Regions from separate parts of the Cumulibacter manganitolerans genome, predicted to be linked through region 1. Evidence: riboswitches for the same ligand, from Rfam matches in the RefSeq annotation. Region 1 holds a riboswitch; the other holds the start of a gene.
The links. A riboswitch is a leader RNA that binds a small molecule or an ion and turns the genes downstream of it on or off. The one in region 1 is predicted to bind S-adenosylmethionine.
Positions count from the first base shown of each region.

Region 1 (7,478 bases):
ACGACGCCGTGGCGAAGGGCCGCGTCGTGGACCGCGACTACACCACGCTCTCCGGCGTCGAGGTGGAACCGGCGTACGGCCCCGCGGACGAGTCGAGCGTGCCCGCCTTCGAGAACATCGGGTACCCGGGGCAGTTCCCGTACACCCGCGGGCTGCACGCCACCGGCTACCGCGGACGCCCGTGGACGATCCGCCAGTTCGCCGGGTTCGGCAACGCCCAGCAGACCAACGAGCGCTACAAGATGATCCTCGGCGCGGGTGGCGGCGGCCTGTCGGTGGCCTTCGACATGCCGACGCTGATGGGCCGCGACTCCGACGACCCGCTCGCCCTCGGCGAGGTGGGGCACTGTGGCGTCGCGATCGACTCGGCGGCCGACATGGACATCCTGTTCGACGGCATCGCGCTGCAGGACGTCACGACGTCCATGACGATCTCCGGACCGGCCGTGCCGATCTTCTGCATGTACATCGTGGCGGCCGAGCGCCAGGGCGCCGACATCCACAAGCTCAACGGCACGTTGCAGACCGACATCTACAAGGAGTACATCGCGCAGAAGGAGTGGCTGTTCGCCCCCGAGCCGCACCTGCGCCTGATCGGCGACCTCATGGAGTACACCTCCAAGGACATCCCGGCGTACAAGCCGCTGTCGGTCTCGGGCTACCACATCCGCGAGGCGGGCTCGACCGCCGCACAGGAGCTCGCGTACACCCTCGCCGACGGCTTCGCCTACGTCGAGCTCGGCCGCTCGCGCGGCCTCGACGTCGACGTGTTCGCGCCGGGCCTGTCGTTCTTCTTCGACGCGCACGTCGACTTCTTCGAGGAGATCGCCAAGTTCCGCGCCGCCCGCCGCATCTGGGCGCGCTGGCTGCGCGACACCTACGGGGCGAAGACCGAGAAGGCCCAGCAGCTGCGCTTCCACACGCAGACCGCCGGTGTCTCGCTCACCGCGCAGCAGCCGGACAACAACATCGTCCGCACCGCGGTCGAGGCGATGGCGGCAGTGCTCGGCGGCACCAACTCGCTGCACACCAACGCCCTCGACGAGGTGCTGGCGCTCCCGTCGGAGCGCGCGGCCGCGATCGCGCTGCGCACCCAGCAGGTCATCATGGAGGAGACCGGCGTGCTGAACGTCGCCGACCCGCTCGGCGGCTCGTGGTACGTCGAGGCGCTGACCGACAAGATCGAGGCGGAGGCGGAGAAGATCTTCGCCGAGATCATCCGGATCGGCGGAGGCGAGGAGGCCAACCACGAGATCGGGCCGGTCACCTCCGGTCTGCTGCGCGGCATCGAAGAGGGCTACTTCATGTCCGAGATCGCCGACGCCGCGTTCATCTACCAGGCGTCGCTGGAGAAGGGCGACAAGAAGGTCGTGGGCGTCAACACCCTCACCCAGACCGACGAGGAGGAGCTCGAGATCCTGCGGATCAGCCACGAGGTCGAGCTCGAGCAGCGTCGGGTGCTGGCCGAGCGCAAGGAGGGGCGCGACGAGGGACGGGTCCGCGCGGCCCTCGACGAGATGCTCGCGGCCGCGCGTGGCTCGCAGAACATGATCCCCTCGATGCTGGAGGCGTGCCGCGCCGAGGCCACGCTCGGCGAGATCTGCGACGCGCTGCGCGACGAGTGGGGCGTGTACCGGGAGCCGGCACGGTTCTAGCCGTCGTCCAGCGGCGGTCGCCGGAATCTGCGCAGCGGGCTTCGCAGGTGAAAGCGGGGAAGCTTCCCCGCTTTCACCCACGAAGCCCGCTTTCGCTGTGTGGGGGAAGGGCCGGCTACTCCTGCGGCGGCCGGTTCACGGCGATGCCGGTGCCGTCGGCGACGGAGGTGATGGCGGTCTGCGGCACCCGCAGCGCGGTGAATCCCCCGGACTCGATCCGCACGTTGATCCAGGTGCCGCCGAGGTCGACGGCGTGCAGGCCCTCGTGGACCCGCGCCGGGGCGCCGGCGGTGACGGCGAGCTCGCGGTCGTGCCACACCTCGACGGTCGGCTGCTCGGCGAGGTAGGTCAGCGTCAGCCGCCCGGTACGCCGGTCGTAGCCGTCCACCACCGCGTCCCGCCAGCCCCACCAGGTCTCCCCGAGCTGGCGGCCGTGGATGAAGTGCATCCGGTAGCCGGGTGCGTAGACGTGCTGGTCCATGGTGACCTCCTTCGTGCGCGGACGCGGAGTGTCCCGTCCGTCGTTCCGCTCGCGAGGGATCGCGGGCGGCCGGTCTGTCTCCGGAGCACCCGCGACGGGCGGGTTGCTGCCTGGCCAGCCGGAACTTTCCGCCAGGGCTCTGGACCTACGCCGAGCGTACGACGCCCGGGCGACAAGTTTTCGGTGCGCGCCCGTGGGCGGGTTCGGACGGACCGACCTGGGACGACGCGCACGGCGGTAACTAGGCTGGGGTGATGACCACCGTGCTGTCCCACGACACCTACCTCGCGGCGCTCGAGCGCTCGGCGGCGCGGCTCACCGAGTGCGCGCGCCGAGTCGGTCCGGACGCCGACGTCCCGTCGTGCCCGGGCTGGCGGGTCGGCGACCTGCTCGCGCACCTCGGCGGCGTGCACTCCTGGACCCGCGGCATCATCGCCGGCAACGGGCCCCGGACGCCGCGCGACGAGCCGTCGGGCGAGCTCACCCAGTGGTACGCCGACCAGGCCGGGGCGCTGGTCGAGGCGCTGCGCGCGGCCGACCCTGCCGCGCCGTCCTGGTCCTTCGGCAGCGACCGATCGGTCGGCTTCTGGATCAGGCGGCAGCCGCACGAGGTCGAGATGCACCGCGTCGACGTCGAGCTCGCCGGCGGCAACGCCGTCGCCTACGACGTCGAGCTCGCGGCGGACGGCGTCAGCGAGGTCCTCGACGTGATGGTCCCGAGGCGGCACGCCGACCAGCCCGCCGCGGTGGGTGCGCCCATCCGCCTGGTCGCCGCCGATACCGGCGACTGGTGGCTGCTGCTGCCGAGCGAGCGCACCGGTGTGGTCGACTACCGGCACGGCACCGGCGGCTCCGCGCCGCAGGAGGCGGCGGTGACCGCCACCGCGTCGGCGTCCGACCTCGTCACCGGCCTGTGGCGGCGCACGCCCTCCGACCGCTGGCAGATCGACGGCGACCGCGCCGTCCTCGACGCCCTGCTCGCCTCGGGTCTCACCCCCTGACCCAGCAGTCCGACCACGAAAGGACCCCCAAGTGACCAGGCCCCGCCCCCGTCCCCAGGCCCAGCAGGCCGCGCTGTCCGCGGCCCTGTCCGGAGCCGTCGACCTCAGCGGCCTCAAGGCGCGTGCCGACGCGGCGCGCTCGCAGGCCGGCCAGTCGGCGCTGCAGGCCGATGCCACGGAGCAGCCGCCCGCCTCGGGCGCCCAGCCGCCGTCGTCCGGCGCGCCCGACGCCGCTCCCGCCGGCGGCCAGGGCGGCCAGTACGTCGTCGAGGTGACCGAGGCCAACCTGCAGCAGCTCATCGAGCAGTCCATGCAGGTCCCCGTCGTGCTGGAGTTCTGGCTCGCGAACGCCGACCAGAGCCAGCAGTACGGCGACCTGCTCGTGCGGCTGGCAGACGAGGGCGAGGGCACCTGGCTGCTCGGGCGCGTCGAGGCCGAGTCCCAGATGCGGGTCGCCCAGGCGATGCGCCTGCAGGGCGTGCCGGCGGTCCGGGCGATCTTCCAGGGCCAGATGGTCGCCGAGTTCGACGGCCTGCAGCCCGAGGCCAACCTGCGGCAGTTCCTCGCCGAGCTGGTGCGGGCCGCCGGCGGGACGCTGCCCGAGGGCGCCGGTCCGCAGGAGGATCCGCGGGTGGAGCAGGCCGAGGCGGCGGTCGCGGACGGCGACCTCGATGGCGCCGAGGCGCTGTACCGCTCGCTGCTGGCCGACCAGCCGGCCCACCCGCTGGCCAAGGACGCGCTGACCCAGATCCAGCTGATGAAGCGGCTGGAGACCGAGGGGGAGTCCGACGTCGACCAGGTGATCGCCCAGGCGGACGCCGCACCGGCCGACCTCGACCTGGCGCTCAAGGCAGCCGATCTGCAGGTCGCCTCCGGTGACTACCAGCAGGCCTTCGACCGGCTGCTGCACATCGTCCGCGGGACGGACGCCGACGCCAAGGATCGGGCCCGCGAGCGGCTGATCGAGCTGTTCGCGATCGTCGGCAACGCCGAGCCGGCCGTCGCCACCGCGCGCCGCAACCTGGCCTCCGCGCTCTTCTAGGCTCTGGCGGTGGGTTGTACCCCGCTATCGGCCAGATAGCGGGGCAGAACCCACCGCGAGAGGACCGAGGCGGCTAGCCGAGGCAGGACTTCGCGGCGCCCTCGGGGTCGTCGCGTCCGGCCAGCACCGCTTCACGGAAGGTGTTGATCCGGTCGAAGGAATCGATGCCGTAGGTCTGCACGAACGCGTCGTCCTCGCCGATCGCGATCAGCAGCATGACCGCTTCGTCGAGGTCGCCGGCCGACAGCTTCAGGTCGCCGCTGGTTGGCGAGGGCTTGTTGGACACGGTCGCCTCGAAGGCGCCGCCGGCGAACGCGCCGACCAGGCACAGCCGCTGCTCGAACGGCTTCTTGCCGTCGATCTTCGTGCCGCTCTCGTCCTGGATCGCGGCCGCGTATCCCAGGCCGACCGCCGCCATCGCCGCGAAGTCGCCGAACTTGTCGTACGACTGCTGCAGGAGCTTCGTCTCGGCGTAGTGCACGGTCGTGTCGGCGGGGCAGTAGAAGACCTGCTCGTCGCTGGGCTTGCCGTCGCACTTGGCCGAGCTGCCGCTGAAGCCGGACGCCGGGACGTCCTGCCAGTCGGTGCCGACCACGGCCTGCCCGAACGCGTTCATCGCCGGCGGGATGGTCTGCAGCGTCTCGTCGTACGGGAGGTTGCCCTCGTTGGCCTTGTCGGTGCTGGTGTACGCGATCTCGGTGTACTGGCGATCCTTGCCGAACGAGGTGTAGCAGTGCTTGCCGCCCTCGTTGAAGCCCTCCTGGAAGGCGCCGACCCGGTCGAACGCCGAGCCGTGCGCCATCTGGTCGTCGGCCGAGGCTCCGGGCTCGTCACGCAGCATGAGGTACCCGCCGAGCACGGTGTCCAGATCGGCGTCGGTGGCCTTGAAGTGCGCGGTGCCGTCGACGGCCGCGTGCGTGAAGACACCGGCGTAGCAGTCCGCCTGCCCCTCCCAGGCGATCGACTTGTCCGACTGCACGCCCACGCGGTCCTGGATCGCGTGCCCGAACTCGTGCGCGAACACCAGCGGCACGATGAACTCGCCGAACTCCTTGACCAGCTCGGTCAGGAACTTGCGGTCGTACGCGATCGCGTCCTCGGTGGGGCAGTAGAAGGCGTTGTTGGCCGCGTACTGCTTCTCGTTGTCGGCGAAGCACGGGATCGGCTCGCTCTGGTCCGGCTCGTACGCGTGCACCCCGCCCTCCAGCTTGGGCATGCTCTTGCCGAACGTCTTCTTGAACTGCTCGTCCCAGTACGTCATCACGTCGTCGAGGGAGTTGGCGACGAGCTGGTCGATCTTGCTGCCGTTGCCGTTCTCGATCGGCAGGTCGGACGGCGCCGCGTTCTTCTTGACGCCGCCGGCGTCCGGGGACGCCTGGCCGATCACGGTGCGCGTGCAGGCGCTTCCCGCGACGACGACGGCGAGCAGGAGGGCGAGGGCGGCTACGGCGCGTCGCAACGGCGTGGGGCTCACGAGAGGTACCTCGGTGGGGTGGGCGGCAGTGCTGACAACTGTATTCGCCGACGCGGCGGCCGGCCCGCAGGATCCCGCGAGGTCACGATTCGAGCCGGAACCACACGGCGCCCAGCGGCGGCACCGACAGGCTCGCGGACGCCGGCAGGCCGTGCCACGGCTCGTCGGAGGCGTCGACGGAGCCGAGGTTGCCCAACCCCGAGCCGCCGTACTCGACCGCGTCGGTGTTGAGCACCTCCCGCCACGTGCCGGGGCTCGGCAGGCCGATGCGGTACCCGTGGTGCGGGTGGCCGGCGAAGTTCACCACGCACGCGAGGGCGTCGCCGTCGGCGTCGTAGCGCAGGAAGGACAGCACGTTGTTGCCCGAGTCGTTGGCGTCGATCCAGCCGAAGCCGCCCGGATCGTTGTCCCGCTGCCACAGCGCCGGCAGGTCGCGGTAGCGGGCGTTGAGGTCGCTGACGAGCCGCTGGATGCCGGCGTGCGCCGGATCCTCCAGCAGCCACCAGTCGATGCTGCGGCCCTCCGCCCACTCGGCGTCCTGCCCGATCTCCGAGCCCATGAACAGCAGGTTCTTGCCGGGGTGCGCCCACATGTACGCGAGGAAGGCGCGCACATTCGCCAGCTGCTGCCAGCGGTCACCGGGCATCTTGCGGACCAGGGACCCCTTGCCGTGCACCACCTCGTCGTGGCTGATCGGCAGGATGTAGTTCTCGCTGTACGCGTAGACCATCGAGAAGGTGAGCTCGTTGTGGTGGTATGCGCGGTGCACCGGATCCTTCTCTATGTAGCGCAGCGAGTCGTTCATCCAACCCATGTTCCACTTGAACCCGAACCCGAGGCCGCCGAGGTGCGCCGGTCGCGTCACGCCCGGCCAGGACGTCGACTCCTCGGCGATGGTGATGATGCCCGGGACCCGCTTGTAGATCGTGGCGTTGACCTCCTGCAGGAAGGCGACGGCGTCGAGGTTCTCGCGTCCGCCGTACTCGTTGGGCCGCCACTGGCCCTCCTCGCGCGAGTAGTCGAGGTAGAGCATCGACGCGACGGCGTCGACCCGCAGGCCGTCGACGTGGTACTCCTCGCCCCAGAACAGCGCGTTGGCCACCAGGAAGTTGCGCACCTCGCGACGCCCGAAGTCGAACACGTAGGTGCCCCAGTCCGGGTGCTCGCCGCGCAGCGGGTCGGCGTGCTCGTAGAGCGGGGTGCCGTCGAACCGGGCCAGTGCCCACGCGTCCTTGGGGAAGTGCGCGGGGACCCAGTCGATGATCACGCCGTACCCGGCCTGGTGCAGCCGGTCGATGAGGTACTTCAGGTCGTCCGGCGAGCCGAAGCGGGCGGACGGCGCGTAGTAGGAGCTGACCTGGTAGCCCCAGCTGCCGCCGAAGGGATGCTCGGCGACCGGCATCATCTCGACGTGCGTGAACCCGGTCTGGCCCAGGTAGTCGACCAGCTGGTCGGCGATCTCGCGGTACGACAGGCCCTTGCGCCAGGAGCCGAGGTGCAGCTCGTAGATGCTCATCGGCGCGGCGTGCCACGCGGTCTGCGCGCGGCGTTCCAGCCATGCGGCGTCCGCCCACTCGTGCGTCGAGTGGTGCACCCGTGAGGCCCAGCTGGGCGGGACGTCGGTGGCGAACGCGAACGGGTCGGCCTTCTCGCGGGCCGTGCCGTCCGGCCCGGTGACCAGGAGCTTGTAGTACGCGTCGGGCGCGACGCCGGGGATGAACAGCTCCCAGACGCCGGTGCTGCCGATGGAGCGCAGCGGGTACTGCCGGCCCGACCAGTGGTCGAAGTCGCCCTGCACCGTCACGCCGCGGGCGTTGGGCGCCCA
Region 1 is NZ_WBKP01000003.1:114,289-121,766, forward strand. Features, by position in the region: gene F8A92_RS02025 (acyl-CoA mutase large subunit family protein) at 1-1,655, shown strand, start outside; gene F8A92_RS02030 (hypothetical protein) at 1,771-2,136, opposite strand; SAM riboswitch class IV at 2,171-2,282, opposite strand; gene F8A92_RS02035 (maleylpyruvate isomerase family mycothiol-dependent enzyme) at 2,391-3,137, shown strand; gene F8A92_RS02040 (co-chaperone YbbN) at 3,169-4,179, shown strand; gene F8A92_RS02045 (neutral zinc metallopeptidase) at 4,253-5,653, opposite strand; gene glgB (1,4-alpha-glucan branching protein GlgB) at 5,736-7,478, opposite strand, start outside.

Region 2 (7,478 bases), on a different contig from region 1:
CGGTCTCGGCCAGCAGCTTCCGCTTGCCCATCCGCTTGGCGAGCAGGGCCTCGCCCAGGCAGTGGTTGATCTTGTGCGCGCCGGTGTGGTTGAGGTCCTCGCGCTTGAGGTAGATCTTCGCGCCACCGAACTCCGCGGTCAGCCGGCGGGCGAGGAACAGCGGAGACGGCCGCCCGACGTAGTCGGCCAGCAGCGCGGCGTACTCCTCCATGAACGAGGGGTCCTGCCGCGCCTCGGCGTACGCCGCGGCGACCTCCGCGATCGGGGCTTCCAGGTGCGGCGGCAGGAACCGCCCGCCGTACTCGCCGAAGAATCCGTCGGTGTCTGCATGGCTCAACGAGGTCATCCCCGGATGCTAGAGGCACCCTCGGGGCCGCCGGCGCCCGGGAGCCCTCCCGCGCGGCGCGCCGGCTATCCGGCGCGGGTGAAGGTGACCGTCGGCGGCTCGGCGAGCGTCTGCGCGACCACGCAGTACCGCTCGGTCAGCTCCATCAGCTTGTCGATCGTCTTGTCCTCGGCGTCCGAGTCGATGTCGAGCTCGAGCACGATGTCGGTGAGGCCCACCGGCGCCGCGCGGTCGACGCCGAGGGTGCCGCGCGCGTCCCACGTCCCGCGCACGCGTACCTCGGCGCTGCGGAACGGCACCCCCATGGCGACCGCCACCGAGCGCAGCGTAACGCCCGCGCAGGCCGCGACGGCCTCCAGCAGGATGTCCCCCGAGCAGGCCTCCGAGCCGTCGCCGCCCGCGGCCGGGTGCAACCCGGCGCGGACGTCGCCCGCCCACGTCGAGACGGTCGCCGAGAGGCTGTCGGGGTCGATGACGGCGCGTGCCGTGCTGACCACGATCGCGGACGCCGGGTCCTCGCGGTAGGCGTCCTTCAGTGGCTTCTGCCGGCCACGCAGGGCGACGGGGTCGATCAGCTCGGTCGAGGACATGGATGCTCCTGTCAATGTTCGGCTCGGAGCGGCGTACACCGCTGTGCTGGTCAACGTGCCAAAGTCGACGGCATCTGTCTAGGGGCGGCCGCCGGCCCGCGGCCGGGCCGCCGACCATCCTTGGCTACGGGGTCGCGACGAGCTGGCGATCCAGGTCGGCCTCGAGCTCGCGGACCAGCGGGATGACCTCGCGGCCGAATCGCTCGACCTCCTCGCGGATGTGCAGGAAGCCCAGCAGCAGCAGGTCGACGCCGGCCTTCTTGTACTCGATGATGCGCCGCGCGACCTGCTCCGGCGTGCCGATGAGGCCGGTGCGGAACCCGTCGTTGTACTGCACGAGATCCTTGAACTCCGAGTCGGCCCACATGCCCTTCCTGTCGAACGTCGCCTGACCGGCCTGCTGCACGGCGGCGCCGAAGTCGTTGACCTTGTCGACGTCCGCCTTGGCGATGATCTCCTCGACGACCGCGGTCGCCTCCGCCTCGGTGTCGCGGACGACGGCGAAGCCGTTGAGCCCGTACCGCACGCGGTGGCCGTTGCGCTCGGCCTGGGCCCCGACGTCCAGCACCTGCTCGCGGACGCCGTCGACGGTGTTGCCGTTCATGAAGTACCAGTCCGACAGGCGGGCCGCCATCGCGCGGGCGGACGTCGAGTTGCCGCCCTGGAAGACCTCGGGCGCCACCTTCGGCTGGGGCCGGAACGTGACGTCACGGGTGCGGTAGAAGTCGCCGCGGTAGGTGAAGCCGTCCTCGTCCCACAGCCCGCGGAGCACCTCGATGAACTCCTCGCTGCGCCGGTAGCGCTCCTCGTGATCGAGCCAGTCGAGCCCGAGGTCGGTGTACTCGCGCTTGAACCAGCCGGAGACGACGTTCAGGCAGAACCGGCCGTTCGTGGTCTCCTGCGCGGTGGCCGCGAGCTTGGCGAGCACGTGCGGCGGCCACTGCCCCGGGTGGACGGCGGCGATCACCTTCAGCCGCTCGGTGGCCGCGAGCAGCGCCAGCGAGAAGCTGACCGACTCGTGCTGCGCGTCCGCGCCGTACGACGCGAGGTAGCGCACCTGGGTGAGCGCGTAGTCGAACCCGACCTGCTCGGCGGTGCGGGCCAGGTCGATGTTGTACGCCGGGCTGTGGCTGGTGCGCTGCTCGATGTTCGACACGACGAGGCCGCCGGAGACGTTGGGGACCCAGTAGGCGAAGTGCAGGGGTGCGGAGGTCATGAGGATGACATCCCTTTCATGATGGGAAAGCGGCTGGGCTAGGAGGCGGACGGGAGCAGGCGGTCGCCGGGGGTGAACGCGCCGCGGTGGTGCAGCAGCGGGACCGCCGAGTTGACCGAGCCCTTCTCGACGGCGGCGAGCACGACGTACGAGTCCCCGGCCTCCACCAGCTCGCGGACGACGAGGACCAGGCGGGCGCAGGTGTCGGTGAGCGCCGGCAGGCCGTTGCTGTCCGGTCGCCAGCTGCCGTCGTCGGGGAACCGCGCGGAGGGGTCCCGCGAGAACCGGCCGGCAAGGTCGGTCTGCGCGGCGTCGAGCAGGTGCGCGGCGATCCGGTCGCCGCGGCGGATCGCGCCGATCGACGACGACGTCCGGCTGAGGTTGAAGCTCACCAGCGGTGGCTCCATGGAGACCGAGACGACGGAGGTCGCGGTGAAGCCCACGGGGCCGTCGTCGGTGGAGCCGGTGATGATCCAGGTGGGGTAGGCGGCGCGGCGGAACACCGAGCGGGCCACGGCGCGTTCGAAGGGGCGGACGGAGGCGGGAGGGCAGGCGATGCACATGGGAATTCGGAACCAGACGTGAAGATGATGCGCGAGGATCGACCGCCGGGTAGGCGATCGAACCGAGAAGAAGGCGGCGCGCGGCGCGCGCGAGAGACGGAGGCGGTGCTAGGCGGGCGTCAGCAACAGTCGCCGACGCCGCGGCGCATGAGGTCCACGAAGATGCGCAGGTGCGGATGGTGCGACCGCGGCGGGGCGGTGTGGCGCATGGAGTCCTCCATCGATCCTGGCGTGAGCACCTGTCCCGAGATCGGGGTGGTTGCTGCGGCGTCGTCGAGCCAGATCTCTCAGCCGCTCTGGATGGTGCGCATATTCGAGCACGCCATCCGCCCCGCGGTCAACTGTCTCGCGATCGTCGTCACATCGCCGCGCTACTGGACCCCCTCGGTCGCCTTCCCGGACGTACTCGTGCGGGCGTAGTTCGAGCGCAGCGTCGCGAGCCGGTCGCGATAGGCCCGGACGTTGCCCAGCTTGATCTCCTCGTACCCGCGGATCATGTCCGGCAGGTCGGCGATCTGCGCGGCGACCGGGAGGTTCGCCGCGCTCAGCGTGCCGAGCAGCCCGTCGATCTCGCTGCGGTAGTCGTCGATGAGAGCGCGCTCGACGCGCCGTACTTCCGCCTTGCCGAAGGGATCCAGCCGCGTGCCGCGCAGGCGCTTCATCTTGACCAGAGCCTTGAACGCCGCCTCGCCGACCGGCTGCGGCAGCGCGATCTTGGAGTCCATGCCCAGCGCCCGCAGCATCGGCGGGTGCAGCTTGAACGCGAACGAGGCGTCCTCGCCGAAGGTGGCCTTGATGTCGGCGCGCAGCTTGGGGTCCAGCGACAGCCTGGCCACCTCGTACTCGTCCTTGTAGGCCATCAGCTTGTACAGCTGCTTGGCGACGTTCTCGGCGAGCGCCGTCGAGCCCGGCGCGACGGCCGCCTCGCGGGCCCGGACCTTCTCGACGAACTGCACGTAGCGCGCGGCGTACGCCCGGTTCTGGTACTCGACGAGCTCCCCGGCACGCAGCGTCACCAGCCGGCGCAGCTCGCCGTCCTCGCCGCCGAGCGCGCGGGCGACGGCGACGCCGGCGTTGGACGGCGCGCTCGCGTTCTTCTTCTCGCGCAGGTGATCCAGCCCCAACGCGTCGACGGCGTCGTTGACCGCCGCCCGGTCGCTGACCAGCTGACGTCCGCGGCGGAAGGCCTGGATGTTCTGCTCGACCCGGACGCCGTTGAGCGTGATCGCCTCCTCGATGGCGGACGCCGGGATCGGCAGCGCGCCGGCCTGGAACGCGACGCCGACCAGGAACACGTTGGCGTACTGGTCGTCACCGAACAGGCCCAGCGTGGCCAGCCGGGCGTCGACGAGGGTGTTGCGGTCGGCGCGGGTGGCGTCGTCGATCCGTCCCACCGTGGCGTCGTCCGGCGGGAACAGCACGGAGGTGTGCGCGACCATCGCCCCGGTCGGCGTGTGCGCCTTGTTGATCACCGCGATCGTCTTGTCGGCCGCGGTGACGGCGAGGTTAGCGTCGGAGGCGCCGACCAGCAGGTCGCACACGAGGTACAGGTCGCATTCGCCGGTCGAGATCTTGTTGGCCGCCTCGATCGGCCGGGCCGCGATCTTGATGTCGGAGACGACCGCACCGCCCTTCTGCGCGAGCCCGAGCTGGTCGAGGGTACGCACGTGCCGGCCGGCGATGATGCCGGCCTGCGCGACGATGGCCGACACGGTGACGATCCCGGTGCCGCCGATGCCCGTGAACCGGATCGCGAACTCGTCCTCCGGCACGTGCACCTCCGGGTCCGGCAGGATCGCGGCGTCGATCGGCGGCGCGACCCTCCTCGGCGCCTGCGCGGCGCCCGTGCCGGGGGTGACCGTCAGGAAGCTCGGGCAGTCGCCCTCGACGCACGAGTAGTCCTTGTTGCAGGAGGGCTGGTGGATCGCCGTCTTGCGGCCGAACTCGGTCTCGACCGGCTGGACCGACAAGCAGTTGGACTTGTCCCCGCAGTCGCCGCAGCCCTCGCACACCCGCTGGTTGATGAAGATCCGTGTCTCGGGCTCGGCGACCAGCCCACGCTTGCGCTTGCGGCGCAGCTCGGTGGCGCACTCCTGGTCGTGGATCAGCACGGTCACGCCGCGGATCGCCGCGAGCTCCTCCTGCGTCTGCAGCAGCTTGTCGCGGTGCCGCACCTCGACGCCCTTGGGCAGCGTGACGCCGTCGTAGCGGTGCGGCTCCTCGGTGGTCACGACGACCCGTTTGACGCCTTCCGCGAGCAGCTCGGCGGCGATGCTCGGCACCGACATGCCGCCGACGGCGTCCTGCCCGCCGGTCATCGCGACCGCGGAGTTGTAGAGCAGCTTGTAGGTCACGTTGACGCCGGCCGCGACCGCGAACCGGACGGCGAGCGAGCCGGAATGGTGGAAGGTGCCGTCGCCGATGTTCTGGAACAGGTGCTTGTCGCCGACGAACGGCTCGATGCCGACCCACGGTGCGCCCTCCCCGCCCATCTGGCAGGTGCCGAGGACGTCGCCGACCCGGTCCTCGTCGAGGAACATCGCCATGGCGTGGCAGCCGATGCCCGCGCCGACGATCGAGCCGGCCGGGACGACGGTGGAGCGATTGTGCGGGCAGCCCGAGCAGAAGTACGGCGTCCGCGGGAGCAGCGGCAGCTGGCGGCGCCGTGCCGGCGCGGGCACCGGCGGAGCGAGCCGCGCGGTCAGCCACGCGTTGACCGACGGGATGTCGAGCCGCTTGGACAGCCGGCGCGCGAGCACCTCCGTGATCACGTCGGCGCCGAGGTCGTAGTGGGCGCGCAGCAGCGGCTCGCGGTTCTCGTCGTGCTTGCCGACGACGAGCGGGGCGTCGGCGACGTTGAACAGCAGATCCTTGATCTGCTGCTCGATCAGCGGCCGCTTCTCCTCGACGACGACGAGCTCGTCGAGACCACGGACGAAGTCGTCGATCTCCTCGGGCAGCAGCGGGGCCACCATCGCGAGCTTGAGCACGGAGATGCCGTGGCGCTGCATCGACTCCTCGTCGATGCCGAGGTTCGCGAGCGCCTCCATCACGTCGAGGTAGGCGATGCCCGAGGTCACGATGCCGACCTTGGCCGCCGCCGCGCCGGTCCGCCGGTTGAGGCCGTTCGCCGCGGCGTACCGCCGGGCGAGCTCGAGCCGCTTGCCGACCAGCGACTCCTCGAGGGCGGCCAGGTGCGGCGGCAGCAGGTGCATGGTCGGCTCGTGACGGTAGGGCACCCCGTCGAACGTGTTGTCCGGGACGACGACCTTGACCCGGTCGGGGCTCACCTGCGCCGAGCCGGCACCGTCGGCGACGTTGGTGGCGATCTTCATGCCGGTCCACAGCCCGCTGAACCGCGACATGGCGATGCCGTGGATCCCCAGGTCGAGGATGTCCTGCGGGTCGGACGGCGAGAGGACGGTCATGCCGAGCTCGGCCATCGCGGTCTCGGAGGAGGACGGGACGGTGGAGCTCTTGGCGATCGAGTCGTCGCCGACGAGCGCGAGGACACCGCCCAGCGGATGGGTACCGCCGAGCACGGCGTGCCGGATGGCGTCGGTCGCGCGGTCCAGGCCGGGTGCCTTCCCGTACCAGATGCCGGCCACGCCGTCCTTGGTAGCGCTGGTCTGCAGCGGCGCCATCTGGGTGCCCTGGACGGCGTTGGCGGCGAGCTCCTCGTTGAGGCCCGGCTGGTGGACGATGTCGTGCTCGCCGAGCAGCTTCTTCTGCCGGATCAGCTCCAGGTCGTACCCGGCCAGGGGCGAGCCTTCGTAGCCGGAGACGAACGCCGCGGTGTTCAGGCCGGCCCGGCGGTCGGCGCGGCGGATGTCCATCGGCAGGCGCACGAGGGCCTGCACCCCGGAGAGGTAGACGGTCCCGTCCTCGACCTCGTAACGATCGCTGAGCCGGCGCGGCCGGGCATCGACGTCGCGATTCTGCTCGACGCTGTGGTGGATCGGTTCGGGCACGGCAGGACCTCCGGGGATGCGTCCACGGTTCGCGTGGAGGAAGCGGTCTCGTCACGCACCACCGGCTGGATCGCAGCGCGAGCGGCAAGGTGACGGCCCTCTCGATGAGGGCGAGTGCTGACATTCATGCACACATCACCGCGGCGCGCAACAAACGCGCCGCGCCCTGCCGCCTGGTCGTTCTCGAATCGTGAGACGGCCTCAGTTCGAGCGGAGGTACTCCAGCTGCGCCTTGACCGACAGCTCGGCCGCCGGCCAGTTCGACTCGGGGACGTCGGTGTAGACGTGCTCGACGACCTGACGCGCGCTCGCGTCCGGACCCAGTACGCCGAGCGCGTCGCGCACCTGCTGGAGCCGCTGCGCGCGGTGCTCGAGATAGAAGGCGGCGGCCTTGCCCGCCGACGCCAGCTCGGGTCCGTGGCCGGGCAGCACGGTCGCGTCGCCGTACGCCTTGAGCCGTTCCAGCGAGGCCAGGTACTCGCCGAGGTTGCCGTCGGGGTGCGCGATCACCGTCGTTCCCCGGCCGAGGATCGTGTCGCCGGTCAGCACGGACGCTGCGTTCTCGCCGTCGTCCACCACGAAGCTCAGCGAGTCGCTCGTGTGCCCCGGGGTGGCGATCACCCGCACCTCGACACCGGCGGCGGCGATCAGGTCGCCCTCGCCGAGCCCCTCGCCGCCGTACCGGTGCTGCGGGTCGAGGGCGCGCACCCGCGCGCCGGTCATCTCGTGGAAGGTGCGCGCCGACTCCGAGTGGTCCCAGTGCCCGTGGGTCAGCAGCACCTCGACGACGGT
Region 2 is NZ_WBKP01000010.1:22,478-29,955, forward strand. Features, by position in the region: gene trpB (tryptophan synthase subunit beta) at 1-346, opposite strand, end outside; gene F8A92_RS05715 (OsmC family protein) at 412-936, opposite strand; gene sfnG (dimethylsulfone monooxygenase SfnG) at 1,061-2,152, opposite strand; gene F8A92_RS05725 (flavin reductase family protein) at 2,191-2,667, opposite strand; SAM riboswitch class I at 2,930-3,022, opposite strand; gene F8A92_RS05730 (indolepyruvate ferredoxin oxidoreductase family protein) at 3,087-6,686, opposite strand; gene F8A92_RS05735 (MBL fold metallo-hydrolase) at 6,888-7,478, opposite strand, start outside.
Region 2: linked by a shared signal. The riboswitch ahead of F8A92_RS05725 (flavin reductase family protein) and the one ahead of F8A92_RS02030 (hypothetical protein) in region 1 are both predicted to bind S-adenosylmethionine.